DNA from 4 places in the Streptomyces sp. NPDC015532 genome. Region 1 is predicted to be linked to each of the others. Evidence: riboswitches for the same ligand, from Rfam matches in the RefSeq annotation. Region 1 holds a riboswitch; each other region holds the start of a gene.

Evidence for each region. A riboswitch is a leader RNA that binds a small molecule or an ion and turns the genes downstream of it on or off. The one in region 1 is predicted to bind S-adenosylmethionine.
Region 2: another riboswitch for S-adenosylmethionine. It lies ahead of thrC (threonine synthase); the one in region 1 lies ahead of ACF07B_RS24245 (putative leader peptide).
Region 3: another riboswitch for S-adenosylmethionine. It lies ahead of ACF07B_RS21730 (ABC transporter substrate-binding protein); the one in region 1 lies ahead of ACF07B_RS24245 (putative leader peptide).
Region 4: another riboswitch for S-adenosylmethionine. It lies ahead of ACF07B_RS04380 (aminotransferase class V-fold PLP-dependent enzyme); the one in region 1 lies ahead of ACF07B_RS24245 (putative leader peptide).

Annotation. Positions count from the first base shown of each region.
Region 1 covers NZ_JBIBSY010000008.1:154,866-159,138, reverse strand. Annotated here, with positions in the region: gene ACF07B_RS24255 (amino acid ABC transporter ATP-binding protein) at 1-579, opposite strand, end outside; gene ACF07B_RS24250 (amino acid ABC transporter permease) at 576-1,580, opposite strand; SAM riboswitch class IV at 2,065-2,209, shown strand; gene ACF07B_RS24245 (putative leader peptide) at 2,246-2,311, shown strand; gene ACF07B_RS24240 (glutathione S-transferase C-terminal domain-containing protein) at 2,423-3,214, shown strand; gene ACF07B_RS24235 (helix-turn-helix domain-containing protein) at 3,410-4,273, opposite strand, start outside.
Region 2 covers NZ_JBIBSY010000014.1:158,136-162,408, forward strand. Annotated here, with positions in the region: gene ACF07B_RS32880 (trehalose-6-phosphate synthase) at 1-903, opposite strand, end outside; gene ACF07B_RS32885 (glucosyl-3-phosphoglycerate synthase) at 982-1,926, opposite strand; SAM riboswitch class I at 2,132-2,288, shown strand; gene thrC (threonine synthase) at 2,304-3,602, shown strand; gene ACF07B_RS32895 (MoaD/ThiS family protein) at 3,599-3,874, shown strand.
Region 3 covers NZ_JBIBSY010000006.1:332,383-336,655, forward strand. Annotated here, with positions in the region: gene ACF07B_RS21720 (ABC transporter permease) at 1-456, opposite strand, end outside; gene ACF07B_RS21725 (ABC transporter permease) at 460-1,518, opposite strand; gene ACF07B_RS21730 (ABC transporter substrate-binding protein) at 1,515-3,161, opposite strand; SAM riboswitch class IV at 3,385-3,494, opposite strand; gene ACF07B_RS21735 (TauD/TfdA dioxygenase family protein) at 4,035-4,273, shown strand, end outside.
Region 4 covers NZ_JBIBSY010000001.1:1,038,399-1,042,671, reverse strand. Annotated here, with positions in the region: gene ACF07B_RS04390 (rhomboid family intramembrane serine protease) at 1-587, shown strand, start outside; gene ACF07B_RS04385 (Lrp/AsnC family transcriptional regulator) at 630-911, shown strand; gene ACF07B_RS04380 (aminotransferase class V-fold PLP-dependent enzyme) at 951-2,312, opposite strand; SAM riboswitch class IV at 2,499-2,615, opposite strand; gene trpD (anthranilate phosphoribosyltransferase) at 2,701-3,765, opposite strand; gene ACF07B_RS04370 (cytochrome bc complex cytochrome b subunit) at 3,948-4,273, opposite strand, start outside.

The DNA of each region.
Region 1 (4,273 bases):
TGGGTAGGCGGCGGCCTTGTCGGCCAGGCCCACCCGGGCGAGCAGATCGCGGGCCAGTTCCCGCGCCCCGGCCCTGGACAGCCGCCCGGTCGCCACGGGAGCGGCGGCCACGTTGTCCAGCACGGTCAGGTGCGGGAAGAGGTTGAAGTTCTGGAACACGAACCCGATCCGGCTGCGCTGGGCCAGGATGGCCCGCTCGCTCAGCTCCTTGAGTCGATCGCCGTGCCTGCGGACGCCGATGAGCTCACCGTTCAGGCTCACATGGCCGATCTCGGGCTTCTCCAGGTGGTTGATCACCCGTAGGAGGGTGGACTTTCCGGAGCCGGACGGGCCGAGGACGACCGTCACCTCGCCGGGCCGCACGGTCAACTCCACACCGTCCAGGACCCGGTGGGCTCCGTACCACTTGTGCACATCGTGCACCTCGACCGCGGCCGGCTCCGCCCGGAGTGCTCCGGCGCTGTCGGCGGTCGCCGCGGTGTCCTCCGCCCGGACGGCGGCGGTCGACGCCGTGTCCGCCGCCTCGGCGGCCGGGGCCGTCCCTGCCCGCACTGTCGTCAGACGCGTCTCGCCGCTCATATCGCCGTCTCCCTCTGGAACCGGGCCCGCACGTCACGCAGACCGTTCCGCGCCTTCTGCAACGGAGTCGGCGGCAGGGTGCGCAGCGCGCCCCGCGAGTAGTACCGCTCGACGTAGAACTGGATGACGGACACGACGCTGGTGAGGATCAGATACCAGGCGGTGGCCACGAGGAGCAGCGGCACAATGTCGCCCGGGTAGGTGCTGCCCATGCTCTGCACGGAGCCGAACAGGTCCAGCAGGGACACGTAGAAGACCAGCGAGGTGCCCTTGATCAGGCCGATCAGCTGGTTCACGTAGTTGGGGGTGATGGAGCGCAGCGCCTGCGGGAAGACGATCTTCCCGAACTGGTACCGCTTCGGCAGTCCCAGGGCGGAGGCCGCCTCGTGCTGGCCCTGGTCGACGGAGAGGAGCCCGCCGCGCACCACTTCGGAGGCGTACGCCGCTTCGTTCAGGCTCAGTCCGACGACGGCGACGGCCATGTCGGTGGCCAGGCGGGACTCGTCGAAGGTGAAGAACGCCGGCCCGAACGGAACGCCCACGCTCAACGTCTGGTACAGGGCACTGAAGTTGTAGAGGAACAGCAGGACCACGATCAGCGGCACCGACCGGAACAGCCAGGTGTAGACCCAGCTGACCGCGCGCAGCACCGGGCTCCGGGAGAGCCTGGCCAGAGCCAGCACGATGCCGCCGAGCAGGCCCAACACGGCGCTGTAGGCAGCCACTTCGAGGGTGATGAGCAGGCCGTCGAGGATGGTCGGACGGAAGAACCAGTACTGGAACCGATCCCACTGGTAGAAGGGGTTGGTCACCAGGCCGTGGGCGATCTGGGCGACCAGCACGAGCACGACGGCCGTGATGATCCAGCGGCCGGGACGCCGGAGCGGAAGGACCCGCTGGGCCGCCAGTGGCTTGGGCCCGGCGGGGAAGTCGGTACGGGGGATCGCCTCGGCGGGCGTCGCTGCTCCGAAGGACACAGCGCTGCCGGGAGGTTGACTCATGGAGAGCTCCAGCGGATTCGGACACCCCGGACCACGGAGCGGCAGCGCCACGCCGAGCCGGACGGCTCAGGGCGCGGCGAGGCGCGGGCACACGTGGAACGGGGGCTGGACGGGAAAGGACACATCGCGACAGCGGTGGTCGTCGAGGAGGAGAGCCGTCAGCCCGCGGTCGTCAAGGACCCGAAGGGGCCGTCAGCCTCGGCTGAGGGAGCGACACATGCCCGTACAGAGGGCGCTGTTGACACGCAGCAGGTCCACGGAGCGGTCGGCGCACAGCACATCACGGCCGAGGCGCCGCCATGCGGCCGTCCCGTCAGCTGTGTGCATCGCCGTCACCATTTCTTCTCCGGCCGAAAAGGCATCCTGTGGTGGGCCGCAGGTTAGGCCCGCGCCGAAAACAATGTCAATGCGGGTGACCACCAGGTGAGACCGCGCGTGCGGCCTCCTTGACGGCACAACAGAGCGCACCGAGACTGGCATGGACGGTCACGATTGTCAGCGCCCACGGTGCGGGTCCGCCCGCCCCAGTGGTCATCGGCCCCGGCCCGCTGACAGGCAACCCTTCCACCGCGACGGGGTGCCCCGGGTGACGACCGGGTCCCGCCGGTGCGGTGGGGCAAGTGCGGTCTCGCGTCTCGCGAGCCCCGAAGTCGGGACCGGTGGGAATGCCAAGGAACGGCTTGACGAGGCGCCTGCACATCGATCTGTTGCGTGTCTCCAGCGCTTACTGATTCGCGGCCGGTCCGTGCGATCCGGACCGGTGCGACCAGCGCAGTCAATCCGCATCCGGCCGCCGGTGCCCACAAAGCGGCGGTGGCTTCCTTCTTCCCCCAGGGAGAGTCATGCCCGAGACAGCTTCGCGCACGTCCAGCACTGCCAACGCACGCCCCTGTGAGCAGATTTCGTTCCCCTCGGCCCTTCGCCTCCAGCCGGCGGTGGCATCGTCCGCCCTCCCGCACCGCGTCGACAGCCGCATCGGTGTCGGTCTCGCCGGCGGCTTCTACCCGGCTCCGCACCGCTACGAGCTGTATCTGTCGCGGAGTTGTCCGTTCTCGCTGCGTATCGCCATCACCCTCGGCCTGCTCGGCCTGCGGGACTCGGTCGCCACGACGCTCCTGGCCGACCCCGCGCGGACACCCGACGCCTTCGCGTCGCTGCGCCGCGCCTACGAGGCCACCGAGTACCACTTCGACGGACCGCTCACCGCTCCCGCCCTGTGCGACCGGTGGAGCGGACGCATCGTCAGCAACCACCCGCCCGCCATCCTCCGCGATCTGGCCGGACTGTTCTCCGGTCACACCACGACGAGCCCGTCCGCGCTCCGCCCTCCGTCCCTCGCCGCCGACATCGAAGCGCTCCGCGATCTGCTGGACCGCGATGTCACCGCGTCCGCCCCGGCCTCGGAGCTCGCGGCGGCCCTGGACCTGCTGGACTGCCAACTCGCTTCGAAGCCCTACGTGTTGGGTGACACGCTCACGGCGGCGGACGTGGACGTGTGGACGGCTCTCACCGGGCTGGGCCCCTCCGGCGCCCTCGGCTCGCATCCCCGGCTCCTGGACTACGTACGCCGTCTCGGCGATCACCCCGCCTTCCGGCACGGCAGTGATGTGGTGCGCCCGACGGCGGACGTCTGACACTCCCGCCGAAGCGGGCGTGCCGGGCCGGCGGACGGTTCCGCGGGACGCTGAACGCCGGGCCGGAGACACCGGCCCGGCGGCCGCACGGATCACCAGGCGGAGAACCGGCGCGCATCCACGCCCGCCTGCGGCGGGCGGTTCTGCCTGATCGCCCGGCCGAAGGACCCTGCGGGCCGTGGCCCGCTTCGGGGTTCAGCCGCCGGCCCGCTCCACCGGAATCCACACCTCCGCGTCCGCGTGCGTACCGTCCTCGGACACCCGGGTGCGCGAGAGCGACGGGCCCGGCCGGCTCCGGTACGGGTTCGAGGGGAACCACTGCGTGTACACATCCCGCCAGAGGTGCTGGACCGCCGTCGGGAACGCGCCCGAGGACTCGAACACCGCCCACGTCCCCGGCCCGACGTCGAGGCTCTCCGAAGCCCCGGGCACCTCCGCGTCGCTCACCACCCCCTGGAAGTAGCCGATTTCGGTGCCCTCCGCATCGTCCGCGGAGTGGTTGCTGACGGCGGCCAGGACACCGCCGGGCTCCCCGTCCGCGTACTCCTGCCAGCGCCCCAGCGTCTCCTTGCCGATTCCTTTGACGAACTCCACGATGGCCGGGTTCATCCCCTCGTAGACCAGCGGGACCCGTGTCCCCCTGCCCACGAGCCGGAACCCGCCCTTCTCCACCACGCGGTACCGCATGCTGCCGCTCCCTTCGACGATCAGCCGGAAGGACATCCGTGGCTGGGAGTGCAGCGCCGCGCCCGTCCGCCGCGCCTCGCCGGGTCCGACCCCGTGCACGGCGCGAAAGGCACGCGCGAACGCCTCGCCCGAGCTGTACCCGTACCGCACCGCGACCTCCAGCAGCGTCCGCTCCCCGGCGAGCACTTCGGCCCCGGCGAGCGTGAGCCGCCGGCGGCGGATGTACTCGGAGAGCGGGATGCCCGCCAGCGCGGAGAACATCCGCCGGAAGTGGTACTCCGACGTCATGGCGATACGGGCCAGCCCGGCCACGTCGATGGGCTCACCGAGGTGTTCCTCGATGTGGTCCATGGCCTGATTCAGCCGCTCCAG
Region 2 (4,273 bases), on a different contig from region 1:
GATGTTCTTGGACAGCTCGGTCCGGTCGACGCGCACGATCGTTTTGCGGCCCGCGCCGATCTCCTCGCGCAGCGCGGCCATCCGTTCCCCGACGTCCGCGCGGTGCGAGCGCTCGCGCAGGAACTCGGCGTCCGCGCCGAGGCCGTGCACCCCGACGAGGGTCCGGCGGGGCGGGGAGCCGTCGAGGTGCTCGATCTCCGGCCGGCCCTCCGGGGAGGAGACCCGGTACCGCTCCGGGGCGGCCGTCTCCACGCACCGCGTGAAGGCGGTCGCCCACCGCAGGGTCAGGAACGCCACGCGGTCCGCGCCGAGCATGCCGTCCAGCAGTTCCGCGCGGATGTCGTCGGGGAGCATCCGGAAGTAGTCCTCGGGTGCCCACGGGGTGTGGGAGAAGTGGCCGATGCGCAGGTCGGGGCGCAGTTCGCGGAGCATCCCGGGGACCAGGCACAGGTGGTAGTCCTGGACGAGCACGGCCGCGCCCTCGGCCGCCTCCTCGGCCAGTGCCTCGGCGAAGGCACGGTTGTAGGTCCGGTACGACTCCCACTGGCGCCGGAACTCCGCGTCGAAGACCGGCTCCAGCGGGGTCTGGTAGAGCATGTGGTGGACGAACCACAGCACGGAGTTGGCGATGCCGTTGTACGCGTCGGCGTGCACCTCGGCGTCGACGGCCAGCATGCGCACGCCGTCCTCGCCGACCCCGCGCCGGACCGCCTCGCGGTCGCCGTCGCCGAGCGCCGAGCACACCCACAGGGCGCCCGCGTCCGGCCCGATCGCCGAGAGTCCGGAGACGAGCCCGCCGCCGCCGCGCCGGGCGTGCAGCGAGTCGTCCTCCCGTACCTCGTAGGTGACCGGGCCGCGGTTGGAGGCGACCAGGATGTGGTGAGCACCGTGCGTTGAAGCCATGCCTCGAAACCTAGCCCCGTGTCGAAACGCTCAAACGCGCCCCTTCGGCCGTATGTGATCGCGGCCGTCGGGGCCGGTCTAGGCGGCCCTGCGCCGCTGGTACTCGGAGATTTCGCTCATCGGCGGCCTTTCCTCCGTGTCCACCGAGTACGTGCGCGGCTGGAAACCGTCCCGGCCGCGCTCGAACTGGGTGAGGGCGGGGCGGATCAGATGGCCGCGCGCGAGCCGGAGCTGTGCGGTGCGGTAGATCGCTGCGGCCATGCGGCCCAGGGCCTGGCCGTCCTGGTGGCGGTGCTTGCGCACCCCGACGTCGACCTGGGCGAGGGCGTCCAGGCCCACCAGGTGCAGGGCGTCGACCAGCATGCCCAGTTCGACGCCGTAGCCGACGGGGAAGGGGAGCTGTTCGAGCAGCGAGCGGCGGGCGGCGTACTCGCCGCCGAGCGGCTGGACGAAGCCCGCGAGCTGCGGCCAGTGCATGTTCAGCAGGGGGCGGGCCATCAGCTCGGTGACCCGGCCGCCCTGTCCCGAGGCGCCGCCCAGCGGGCGGTCGTACATGGCCTTGACCAGATCTACGCCGGGGTCGGTGAGCAGCGGGCCCACGATCCCGGTGACGAAGTCGGACGAGAACTCCTTGAGGTCCGCGTCGATGAAACAGACGATGTCCCCGCTCGTCACGAGCAGAGACCGCCACAGCACCTCGCCCTTGCCCGGCACGGCCGGGATCCGCGGGAGGATGTCGTCGCGGTGCACGACCCTCGCGCCCGCCGCGGCGGCGACCGCGGCGGTGCGGTCGGTCGAGCCGGAGTCGACGACGACGATCTCGTCGACGAGCGGCACCTGCTGCATCAGGTCGTGGCGGATGATCGCCACGATCTCGCCGACGGTCTCCTCCTCGTTGAGCGCGGGCAGCACCACACTGACCGTCGATCCCGTGATGCGTTTCGCGGCCATGATCTTGTGGAGCGGGCGGTCGGTCACGGACCAGGAGCGTGTGCTCAGCCAGCTTTCGACGTCTTTCAGCACGGTCTGCGGCTCCTCACTGTCTGATCACACGCTCTCATCGGCGTGCCCGCTGCGGCCAGCGGCAGATCGATTGCCGTCGTCTCGCGGTTCGGACGACTATCTCAACTGTCCTGGCCTTCGGTTACAGTCTTGAACAACGCGGATGACCATCGCATGTCCTGGATCGTCGGTACGTATCGCGTTCAACAGTTCAACAATCAAATACCGCTCATCCAGAGGGGCAGAGGGATACGGCCCGATGAAGCCCCGGCAACCCTCCAGCCGGTCTCGTACCGATCGATGTCGATCGCGTCGCGAGGCTCCCGGCTCGGGAAGGTGCCAAATCCGTCTCGCGGCGAAGTGCGCCGTGAGGAAGATGAGGAAAGGGCCTCGCCTCCATGGCTGCGCAGACAGTTGCAAGTACCACGAACTCCGCCGAAGCGGTCGACCTCGGCCCGGCCACGGCGCTTTCCTGCCGCGAGTGCGGACACCGCGTCCCGCTCGGCCCGGTCTTCGCCTGTGAGGAGTGTTTCGGCCCGCTGGAGATCGCCTACGACTTCTCGGCCTACGAGACCGAAGAACTCCGCAAGCGCATCGAAGCGGGACCCGCGAACATCTGGCGCTACGCGCCGCTGCTGCCCGTCCCCGCGGACGTGGCGGATAAGCCGAACATCAACCCGGGCTGGACCAAGCTCGTCCAGGCCGACAACCTGGCCCGTGAGCTCGGTGTCGACGCCGGAAAGCTCTTCGTCAAGGACGACTCCGGCAACCCGACGCACTCCTTCAAGGACCGCGTCGTCGCCCAGGCCATCGAAGCGGCCCGTGTCTTCGGCTTCACGACTCTCTCCTGCTCCTCCACCGGCAACCTCGCCGGCGCCGTCGGCGCCGCGGCGGCCCGCGCCGGCTTCCGCTCCTGCGTGTTCATCCCGCACGACCTGGAGCAGGGCAAGGTCGTCATGGCCGCGGTCTACGGCGGAGAGCTCGTCGGCATCCAGGGCAACTACGACGACGTGAACCGCTTCTGCTCCGAGCTGATCGGCGACCCGGCCGGCGAGGGCTGGGGCTTCGTCAACGTCAACCTGCGGCCCTACTACGCCGAGGGCTCCAAGACGCTGGCGTACGAGATCTGCGAGCAGCTCGGCTGGAGGCTCCCCGACCAGCTCGTCGTGCCGATCGCCTCCGGCTCCCAGCTCACGAAGATCGACAAGGGACTCCAGGAACTGATCAAGCTCGGACTGGTCGAGGACAGGCCCTACAAGATCTTCGGCGCCCAGGCCGAGGGCTGCTCCCCGGTCTCCGTCGCCTACAAGGCCGGCCACGACGTCGTACGGCCGCAGAAGCCGGACACCATCGCCAAGTCGCTCGCCATCGGCAACCCCGCGGACGGGCCGTACGTGCTCGACATCGCGCGGCGCACCGGCGGCGCGGTGGAGGACGTGAACGACGAGCAGATCGTCGACGCGATCAAGCTGCTCGCGCGCACCGAGGGCATCTTCGCGGAGACGGCCGGTGGCGTGACCGTCGGCGTCACCCGCAAGCTGATCGAGAACGGTCTCCTCGACCCGGCCCTCACCACGGTCGTGCTGAACACCGGCGACGGCCTCAAGACCCTGGACGCGGTGGCCTCGGACACCGGGCTGACCGCGACCATCCGCCCGAACCTCGACTCCTTCCGAGAGGCTGGCCTCGCATCATGAGCGTCAACGTCCGCATCCCCACCATCCTGCGCACCTACACCGGTGGCGCCGCCGAGGTGACGGCCGAGGGCGCGACCCTCGCCGAGGTCATCAGCGACCTGGAGAAGAACCACACGGGCATCGCCGCGCGCGTCCTGGACGACCAGGGCAAGCTGCGCCGCTTCGTGAACGTGTACGTCAACGACGACGACGTCCGCTTCGAGCAGGGCCTGGAGACGGCGACCCCGGACGGTGTGGGTGTCTCGATCATTCCGGCCGTCGCCGGAGGCTGATCGTTACCCTCGGTAATGCCGAACACGCTGAGTTCATCGAATTGCCCCCTCCGTGAGAGAAACGGAGGGGGCAATTCTGTAGGGTTGAACGCGCTAGAGTCGGGGAAGCCGCTTGTTTTTGGATGTTGGTTTCATGCCGGACGCATATGAGTGACCGTTCGCGGGCCGACAAGAAGTAGCCAAACTGCCTCGCCTTTTTGGGCATTTTATGGCATTTACGGGGCCCGACTTGCCCCGAATCCTTGCGCATTCTCCGCATATCATTGATCGGCCATGCCCAGAATTCTCGTCCGATTGACCTGTTGCAGAGGGCAGTTGGACAGATACATTCAGCCGCGGTCGACGCGTTCCGGCGCACACCCCCAACCGTTGGGGGGTGAGGTCTGACCCGGATCCGCG
Region 3 (4,273 bases), on a different contig from region 1:
CACGATCGACATGACGATCGAGAGGAGCAGGGAGGGGAACGCGTACATCGCGTCGGCGAGCCCTACGAGGAGCCGGTCGAGTCGGCCGCCGAGGTAGCCCGAGACGAGGCCGAGCACGGTGCCGGGGACGGCCGAGAGCAGCAGTGCGGCAAGGATGATCTCCAGTGCCGTCCGGGCGCCCCACACGGTGCGGGACAGAACGTCGTACCCGGCGATGGTCGTGCCCAGCGGATGCGCCCCGCCGGGATGCCGGCGTGAGCCGAACAGCCCTGTGTGGTCCCTGAGTTCGGCGTATCCGTGCGGGGCGAGCAGCGGCCCCGGGAGCGCGGCGAGCAGGAACAGCCCGGTCAGCAGCACTCCGGTGAGCAGCATGGCTCGCTGCACGCCGGCGCGGGCCGGAAGGCGCGGCCTGCCGGGAAGCAGGGTACGCCGTCTCGGGACGACCTGGGCGGCCATGGGTCAGTACCTCACTCGGGGGTCGATCAGCGCCGCCACGACATCGACGAGGAAGTTGGTCACCGCGACGACGATGGCGAACAGGGCCGCGATGCCCTGCACCGCCGGGAAGTCACGGACCGTCAGGTAGTGGGCGAGCTCGAAACCGAGGCCCTTCCACTCGAAGGTGGTCTCCGTCAGGACCGCCCCTCCGAGCAGGCCGGCCACCTGGAGTCCGAGGACGGTGACGACGGCGATGAGCGCGGGCCGGGTGGCATGGCGGGTGATCAGCCGGAACGGGGTCACGCCGCGGGAGCGGGCGGCCTCGACGTAGTCGGTGTTCAGGGTGCCGATCAGGTTGGTGCGGACGAGACGCAGCAGCACGCCCGCGACCAGCAGGCCCAACGCGAGGCCGGGCAGCACCGCGTGTTGTACGACGTCGGCGATGGCCGCGGAGTCACCGCTGCGAAGGGCGTCGAGGAGATAGAAGCCGGTCGTGCTGGTCTGATCCTGCAAGAAGAGCTGGACCTCGGTGCTCGCCCGGCCCGACGCGGGCAGCCAGCCGAGCCACACGGCGAAGACGAGCTTGAGCAGCAGGCCGAGGAAGAAGACCGGTGTGGCGTAGGTGAGGATCGCGAAGACCCGCAGTCCCGCGTCGGCGGCGCGGTCCCGGTAGGAGGCGGCGAGCATGCCGAGCGGCACGCCCACGAGCAGGGCCACACCGAGGGCGTAGCCGGCGAGTTCGGCGGTGGCAGCGCCGTAGGTGGTCAGCAGGTGACTCACCGGCTGGTTGTCGGTGGCGGTGCGACCCAGGTCCCCGGTCGCCAACGACCGCAGGAAGTCCAGGTATTGGATGAGCAGCGGCCGGTCGTAGCCCGTCTGGTGGAGCTTCTCCCGCAGTTGCTCCGGGGTGAGCCGGTCGGCGAACGCGGCACTGACGGGATCACCTGTCGCCCGCATGAGAAAGAAGACGACGCTGACCAGGATCAGCACCGTGGGAACGATGAGGAGGAAGCGGGCCACGAGGTAGCGGACGAGACCGGACCCGGCGGCGCCGGGGGTCTCCCGCGTCAGGACGCTCACCTTTTCGCGAGCCCCGCCCAGCGGAACGTGTACGTGGCGTCCAACTCGGACGGCACACCGCTGACATCGGTGCGGGTGACGATGGCGGTGGAGCCCTGGAGCAGCGGGATCAAGGGGACGGACGCGGCGGCCTTGTCCTGTGCCTGCTTCAGCTGCTCGGTCCGCTGGGCCGGGTCCGTCTCGGTCTCCTCCTTTTTGATCAGGGCACGCACGGCGGGGTCCGCATAGCCGTTGGCGATCCAGCTGTTGGCCGAGAAGAAGGGCGAGAGGTAGTTGTCGGCGTCGAGGTAGTCGGCGTACCAGCCGAGCTGGTACAGCGGATACTGGTGGGCGATGCGGTCCTTGCCGTACTGGGTCCACTCGGTGGACTGCAGGTTCACCTTGAACAGCCCGGTGGCCTCCAGCTGCGTCTTGATCAGCGCGTACTCGTCCGCCGAGGACGAGCCGTAGTGGTCGGTGTTGTACTGCAGGTTGAGGGTGACGGGCGTGGTCACGTCGGCCGTCTTCAGCCGGGCGGCAGCCGCGGACTTGTCGGGACCGCCCTTCTTGTCGCCGTAGAGTGACCTGAAGGACGGAGTGGCACCGGTGAAGCCGTCCGGAACGGGGGTGTAGAGCGGCTGGTAGGTGTTCTTGTACACCTGCTGGGCGAGCTGGGCCCGGTCCACCGAGTCCGCGACCGCCTGACGGACCGCGAGGGCCTTCCGCTTGTCGGCGTTCTTGGTCTTGGTGCCATAGGGCTGGGTCGCGAAGTCGAAGACGATGTAGCGGATGCCGTTGCCCGAGCCGGTGTGGACCTTGACGTCCTTCTTGGTGGCCAGGTCGTCCAGGTCGGCGGTGGTCAGCGTCCGGTAGACGGCGTCGATGGTCCCCTGCTGGACGTCGAGCTTGAGGTTGCCGGCGTTCGTGTAGTACTTGAGCTGGATCTTCCGGACCTTCGGAGTCCCCTGCCGACCCCTGTAGCCGCGGTTGGCCGTGAAGGAGACCAGTGAGTTCTTGTCGTAGCTGGTGACACCGTACGGGCCGCTCCAGGGCTTGGCGGCCACGACAGCCCCGTCGTCGAGGATCTTGTCCGCCGGAAACACCTGTTCGTCCACGATGTAGCCCGCCGCGGTGGACAGCACCTGCGGGAAGAGGGTGTCGTCGGCCGACTTGAGGGTGAAGACGACGGTCGTGGGTGTCGGCGCGGCAACCGAGGCGAGGTTGTACAGGAGCGAGGAGGGGCCGTTCTCGTCGGCGATCTTGACTGTCCTGTCGAAGCTGAACTTGACGTCGGAGGAGGTCAGGTCGTGTCCGTTGCCGAACGTCAGGTTCTTCTTGAGGGTGACCGTGTACTCCTTCGGCCCGGTCGGCTCGATCTTGGAGGCCAGGTCCGGCAGGACGTCCGGGGAGCCGGTCTCGGTACTGAGCAGGGTCGCGTAGACCTCGCTCTCGATCGTGCCGGATCCCGCGTCCCACGCGCCCGCCGGGTCGAGGCTGGTCACCTGGTCCGTGGTACCGACGGTGATCGTCTTCCCGCCGGAGACCGCGCTGTCGCCGTTCTTCGAACTGGTGCAGGCGGTGAGGGCCAGCAAGAGGGCCGTGCCGAGGGAGAGAGCGCCGAGGCCACCGGGGCGGACCGGTCTCGTGCCGAGGTGCCGCGTCATAAGGAATGCCTGCTTCCGCAAGAGGGGTGCGAGGAATGCCCCATCGGCGACCGAGCGTCGCGGGGCGGGCCTCCTCGGACGAGGACGTGATGGAGGCTGTGGAGACACCCGCGAAGGCGCGGGCGAGAAGAGTCAGCTACAACAGAGCCGGCTGGGGACGGGCAGCGGATCGACATGGCGACGGGAGCGGAGCGTCGGAGAGCTCGTCACACCGTCCTCCTGGTGATCGCACTTGCAGAATGGGGTCATCCGCCGAGCCGTCACCTGGGGCACCCCACTGCGTCGAGGGTTGCCGTCCGGCCAGCCAGGGCTTGCACACCGGAACTCGTGGCTCGCGGTCACCGTAGATCGCCAATTCTCCAGGCGTCAAGAGCCCTCAGGAGCGGTCTCCCGGACGCTCTCCGAGCCGGAACGCGGTGAGAGTCGGGGGTACGGAGGACGCGCGCTCCGGTGACACCGTCGGCCCCAACATGCTTGCAGGCAGGCCGTGTTCGTGCGATCGGCGGCTCGCACGGCCTCTGACGAGGGCGGGTCTCCCGTGCCGCTCCTCGATGGAACCAGGGCCGCGGGCGGACAGGGCGCGCTCGGCCCACCCGATTGCGTGGAAGCGCCCTGAAGGACACCGCGACAGGGGCCGTCCAAGTTCACGCGGTTGCAATGGTGCAGCCTGGTGTCGGGCCGTCGGTCCTGCGTACCGTGGAAACACGACCGATTCGGTCCTCTTCCGCAGGCTGCCCGTGGATCTGGTGCGCGTGAACGCGTCCTGGTGCCGGCCCGCCTGACGTCCGTCCGCTCCGCGTGCCGTCGGCCCCTGTCCCCCGCCTTCCGCCGCGCACGGCGCGTTGTCCCGCACGACAACATGAGGAGTTCGGCATGACCACTGTCGCACGTCCGGAAATCCTGCGGGTCGGTCCCCGCTTCGGCGCCGAGGTGAGCGGCGTCGATCTCACACGGCCCGTCGACGACACCATCGCCGACGACCTGCGCCGCGCGTTCGCGGAGCACAAGGTGCTGGTGTTCCGCGGACAGAACCTGACACCTGATCAGCATGTCGAGGCCGTACGGCTCTTCGCCTCGCCGTTCGACCACCCCACCGCCGCCAAGGACCCCGC
Region 4 (4,273 bases), on a different contig from region 1:
ATTTCCGCCGCTGGGGCGTGGTGCCGGCCGCTCTGTTCGACGGGTCTCCCGGCGAGGTGCTCACCCCCGCGACCGCCCTGTTCATCCACGGAAGCTGGCTCCATCTCCTGGGCAACATGCTCTTCTTCTACGTCTTCGGGCTCATGGCCGAGGAACGCATGGGCCATCTGGAGTTCGCCCTCTTCTACCTGGGCTGCGGGTATCTGGCCCTGCTCGGCTACGCCGCCGCCAACGCGACCTCGCAGCAGTCCCTGGTCGGGGCCTCCGGGGCGATCTCCGCGGTGCTCGGCGCGTTCCTGTACCTGTTCCCCAGGGCCCGGGTGACCAGTCTCTTCCCGTTCCTGTTCTTCCTGCCGCTGCGGTTCCCCGCCTGGGTGGTGCTGCCGTTCTGGTTCACCCTCCAGTGGCTGGCGGCGGGCCGCAGCCCCTCGGGCCCCGGGGTCGCCTACCTGGCGCACCTGGTGGGCTTCTCCCTCGGTTTCCTCTACGCGTGGGCGCGGTTCCGGCGCCGTGCGGAGCCGGTGCCCGTCCGGGGGGTGCTGCCGGGGCCCCCGGTGGAGCGGCCGGGCCAGGTGGACCGCGAGTAGGGTGAGATCCCCAGCAGCGGCCCCCTAGGGAGAGAACCAGCCGTGATCACCGCGATCGTCCTCATCAAGACCAGCGTGGACCGGATCCCCGAGATCGCCGAGTCGATCGCGTCCCTGGAGAGCGTCAGCGAGGTCTTCTCCGTCACGGGTACCTACGACCTGATCGCCATGGTCCGGGTCCAGGCCCACGACGACCTGGCGGACGTCATCCCCGGCAAGATCAGCAAGATCCCGGGCGTCGAGGCGACGGACACGCACGTGGCGTTCCGTACGTACTCCCAGCACGACCTGGAGGCGGCGTTCGCGATCGGTCTCGACTCCTGACCGACGCGCCACCGCCTCCGGGCGGACGGGCCGCGGGCGTCAGACCGCCGGGACGCAGCGGCCGTCCTCGGTGCGGTACTGCCAGCGCGCGCCGTCCCTGACGAGCTCGCGCACCGCGCGCACGAAACGCTCGACGTGCTCGTCGGGGGTACCGGCGCCGAAGCTGACGCGGATGGCGTTGAGGGACTTCTCGCCCGGCGCCGCCTCGGGGGCGCCGCACTCCCCCTGGGTCTGAGGGTCGCTGCCGAGCAGCGTGCGGACGAGCGGGTGGGCGCAGAAGAGGCCGTCGCGGACACCGATGCCGTACTCGGCGGAGAGCGCGGCGGCGAAGTGCGAGCTGTTCCAGCCCTCGACGACGAAGGAGATGACGCCGACCCGCGGGGCGTCGTCGCCGAAGAGGGAGAGGACCCGGACCTCGGGGACCTCGGCGAGGCCCTCGCGGACGGTACGGATCAGGTGCCGCTCCCGGGCGAGAAGGCTGTCGAAGCCCTCCTCGGTGAGCGCCTTGCAGGCCGAGGCGATCGCGTAGGCCCCGATGACGTTCGGCGAGCCGGCCTCGTGCCGGGCGGCGCTGTCGTGCCACTCCACGTCCACGCCGCCGTCCACGCGCCGGGTGACCTTGCGGCTGGCCCCGCCGCCCGCGAGGTACGGGTCGGCCTCGCGCAGCCAGTCGGAGCGGCCCGCGAGGACACCGGAGCCGAACGGCGCGTACAGCTTGTGCCCGGAGAACGCGACCCAGTCGACGTCGAGGTCCTGGACCGACACCGGGTGGTGCGGGGCGAGCTGCGCGGCGTCGAGGACGATGCGCGCGCCGTGGGCGTGCGCGGCGGCGGCCAGTTCCCGCACCGGCCACAGCTCCCCGGTGACGTTCGAGGCGCCGGTGACGCAGACCAGGGCCGGTCCGTAAGGGTCGCGGGCGGCGAGGGCGTGCTCCAGGGTGGCGACGGCCTCGTCCGGGGTCCGCGGGGCGTTCAGGTAGGTCACCCGGGCGTCGCGCCAGGGCAGCAGCGAGGCGTGGTGCTCGGTCTCGAAGACGAAGACCTGGCAGTCGGCCGGGAGCGCGGCGGCGAGCAGGTTGAGCGAGTCGGTGGTGGAGCGGGTGAAGACCACCTGGTCACCGGCGCGGCAGCCGAGGAACTCCTCGACGGTCCTGCGGGCGTTCTCGAAGAGGTCGGTGGAGAGCTGCGAGAGGTAGCCGGCACCCCGGTGGACGCTGCCGTAGTAGGGCGCGTACGCGGCCACGTCGTCCCACACCCGCTGGAGGGCGGGCGCGCTGGCGGCGTAGTCGAGGGCCGCGTAGGTCACCTCGCCGCCGGTGACGAGCGGGACGGTGACATCCCGGCCCAGAACGGCCAGGGGGGCACAAACGGTCTGGTCGGCGGCAGCGGTGGAGACAGACATGGCGAGCTCCTGTGAGAGGCAGGCGGGATCACCGCGCGAGCCGGCCGCCCGGAGGCAGGGCTCGGCGCAGGAGAAGGTGAAAGGGGTGTGGAGGCGGGGCTCTACGCCCTAGCGCATTCGCTTGCTCACAGAAGGCTCCCTCGAACGACCAGGACCCCTGGTTGCGTCCGCCCGATGGGCGGGAGGGGTCCGCGCTTGCCGTAGGCCTCGCTGCCTACGACCTGGTCTTCACCCGGGGCACCCCGCCACGGACGGAGGGTTGCCGGACAGCCGGCCGGGGCCTGATGGCTGTCACTCATGACCTGATACAGCATCTTGCCAGAGGATCTTCCCCGCGCAAGACGTCGTCCGGATTCTGGACCACGTCCCGCGCGGGGTCTCACGCCGGTCAGGCGTTGCTGGCGGCCACCCAGCGCTCCAGGGTGCGCTTCGCGGCGCCGGAGTCGATCGACTCGGCCGCCTTCGCCATGCCGTCGCGGAGCTGGTCCGCGAGCGGCGCGCCGGTCGGCGACAGGGCCACCAGGGCCGCCGCCGAGTTCAGCAGGACCGCGTCCCGTACGGGCCCCCGCTCGCCGTCCAGGACGCGCCGGGCGACCTCCGCGTTGTACGAGGCGTCGGCGCCGCGCAGAGCCTCCACCGGGACGATGTCGAGCCCGACGTCGCGGGGGTCGAAGCGTTCCTCGGTGACCTTGCCGTCGCGGACCACCCAGACGTGGGAACCCGCCGTGGTGGTCAGTTCGTCGAGGCCGTCGTCACCGCGGAAGACGAGCGAGGAGTTGCCGCGCTCGGCGAACACGCCCGCCACGATGGGCGCCATCCGGAGATCGGCGACGCCGACCGCCTGGGCCTTCACCCGCGCCGGGTTGGTCAGCGGCCCGAGCACGTTGAACGTTGTCCGGATGCCCAACTGGCCGCGGGCCGCCGCCACATGACGCAGCGCCGGGTGGAACTTGACCGCGAAGCAGAAGGTGATCCCGGCCTCCTCCGCCACCTCGGCCACCCTCTTCACCGGCAGGTGGAGATTGACGCCGAGCTTCTCCAGGACGTCGGAGGAACCGGACGCGGAGGACGCGGCCCGGTTGCCGTGCTTGACGACCTTGGCGCCGGCGCCGGCCACCACGATCGAGGACATCGTGGAGATGTTGACGGTCTTCGCGCCGTCGCCGCCCGTTCCGACGATGTCGACGGTGTGTCCGGGCACCTCGATCACATTGGCGTGCTCGTACATCGCCCGGACGAGTCCGGCGATCTCCTGGACGGTCTCGCCCTTGGCCCGCAGGGCCACCACGAACCCGGCGATCTGCGCGTCGGTCGCCTCGCCGCGCATGATGCGGTCCATCGCCCAGGCCGTGTCGTCCGCGCTCTGGTCGCGGCCTTCGAGCAGGCCGTTCAGTACCGCGGGCCAGGAACGGCCCGCCGCGGTGTCGCCTCCAGCGGGGTTCACAGCGCTCATGGTCGCTCCTGGTTCGTAGGTCACGCGGTCGTGGGTGACACGGCGTGGGGTGAGGCGGTCGTGGGTGACGCGGGGTGGATCGCCCGCGGCACCGGGTGAGTCCACCCTATCCAGCCCGGGGGACGGCAAAGAGCCCCGTCCGTGTCATGGACGGGGCTCCTGCCGTGGCGAACAGCCGGGGATCAGTGGTGGCCGTGGCCGCTCGTGATCTCCTTGTACTCCTCGACGGTGGGCTTGGGGATCTGGCCTTCCTCCCCGTAGAAGCCCTCGCTCATCTTGGCGCGCAGCTTCTGCGCGCCCGAGACCTTGCGCTCGACACCGTTCTCGTCGACCGTCGGGCCGATCTCGGCCGGCTTGTACTGCTCGTGCGCCGTGAGCGTGTGCAGCGCGTCCTGGCTGAGCGGCTCGTGGACCTCGATGAACTCACCGTGCGGCAGGCGCTTGATGATGCCCGACTCGCGGCCGTGCAGCACCTTGTCCCGGTCCCGGCGCTGGAGGCCGAGGCAGA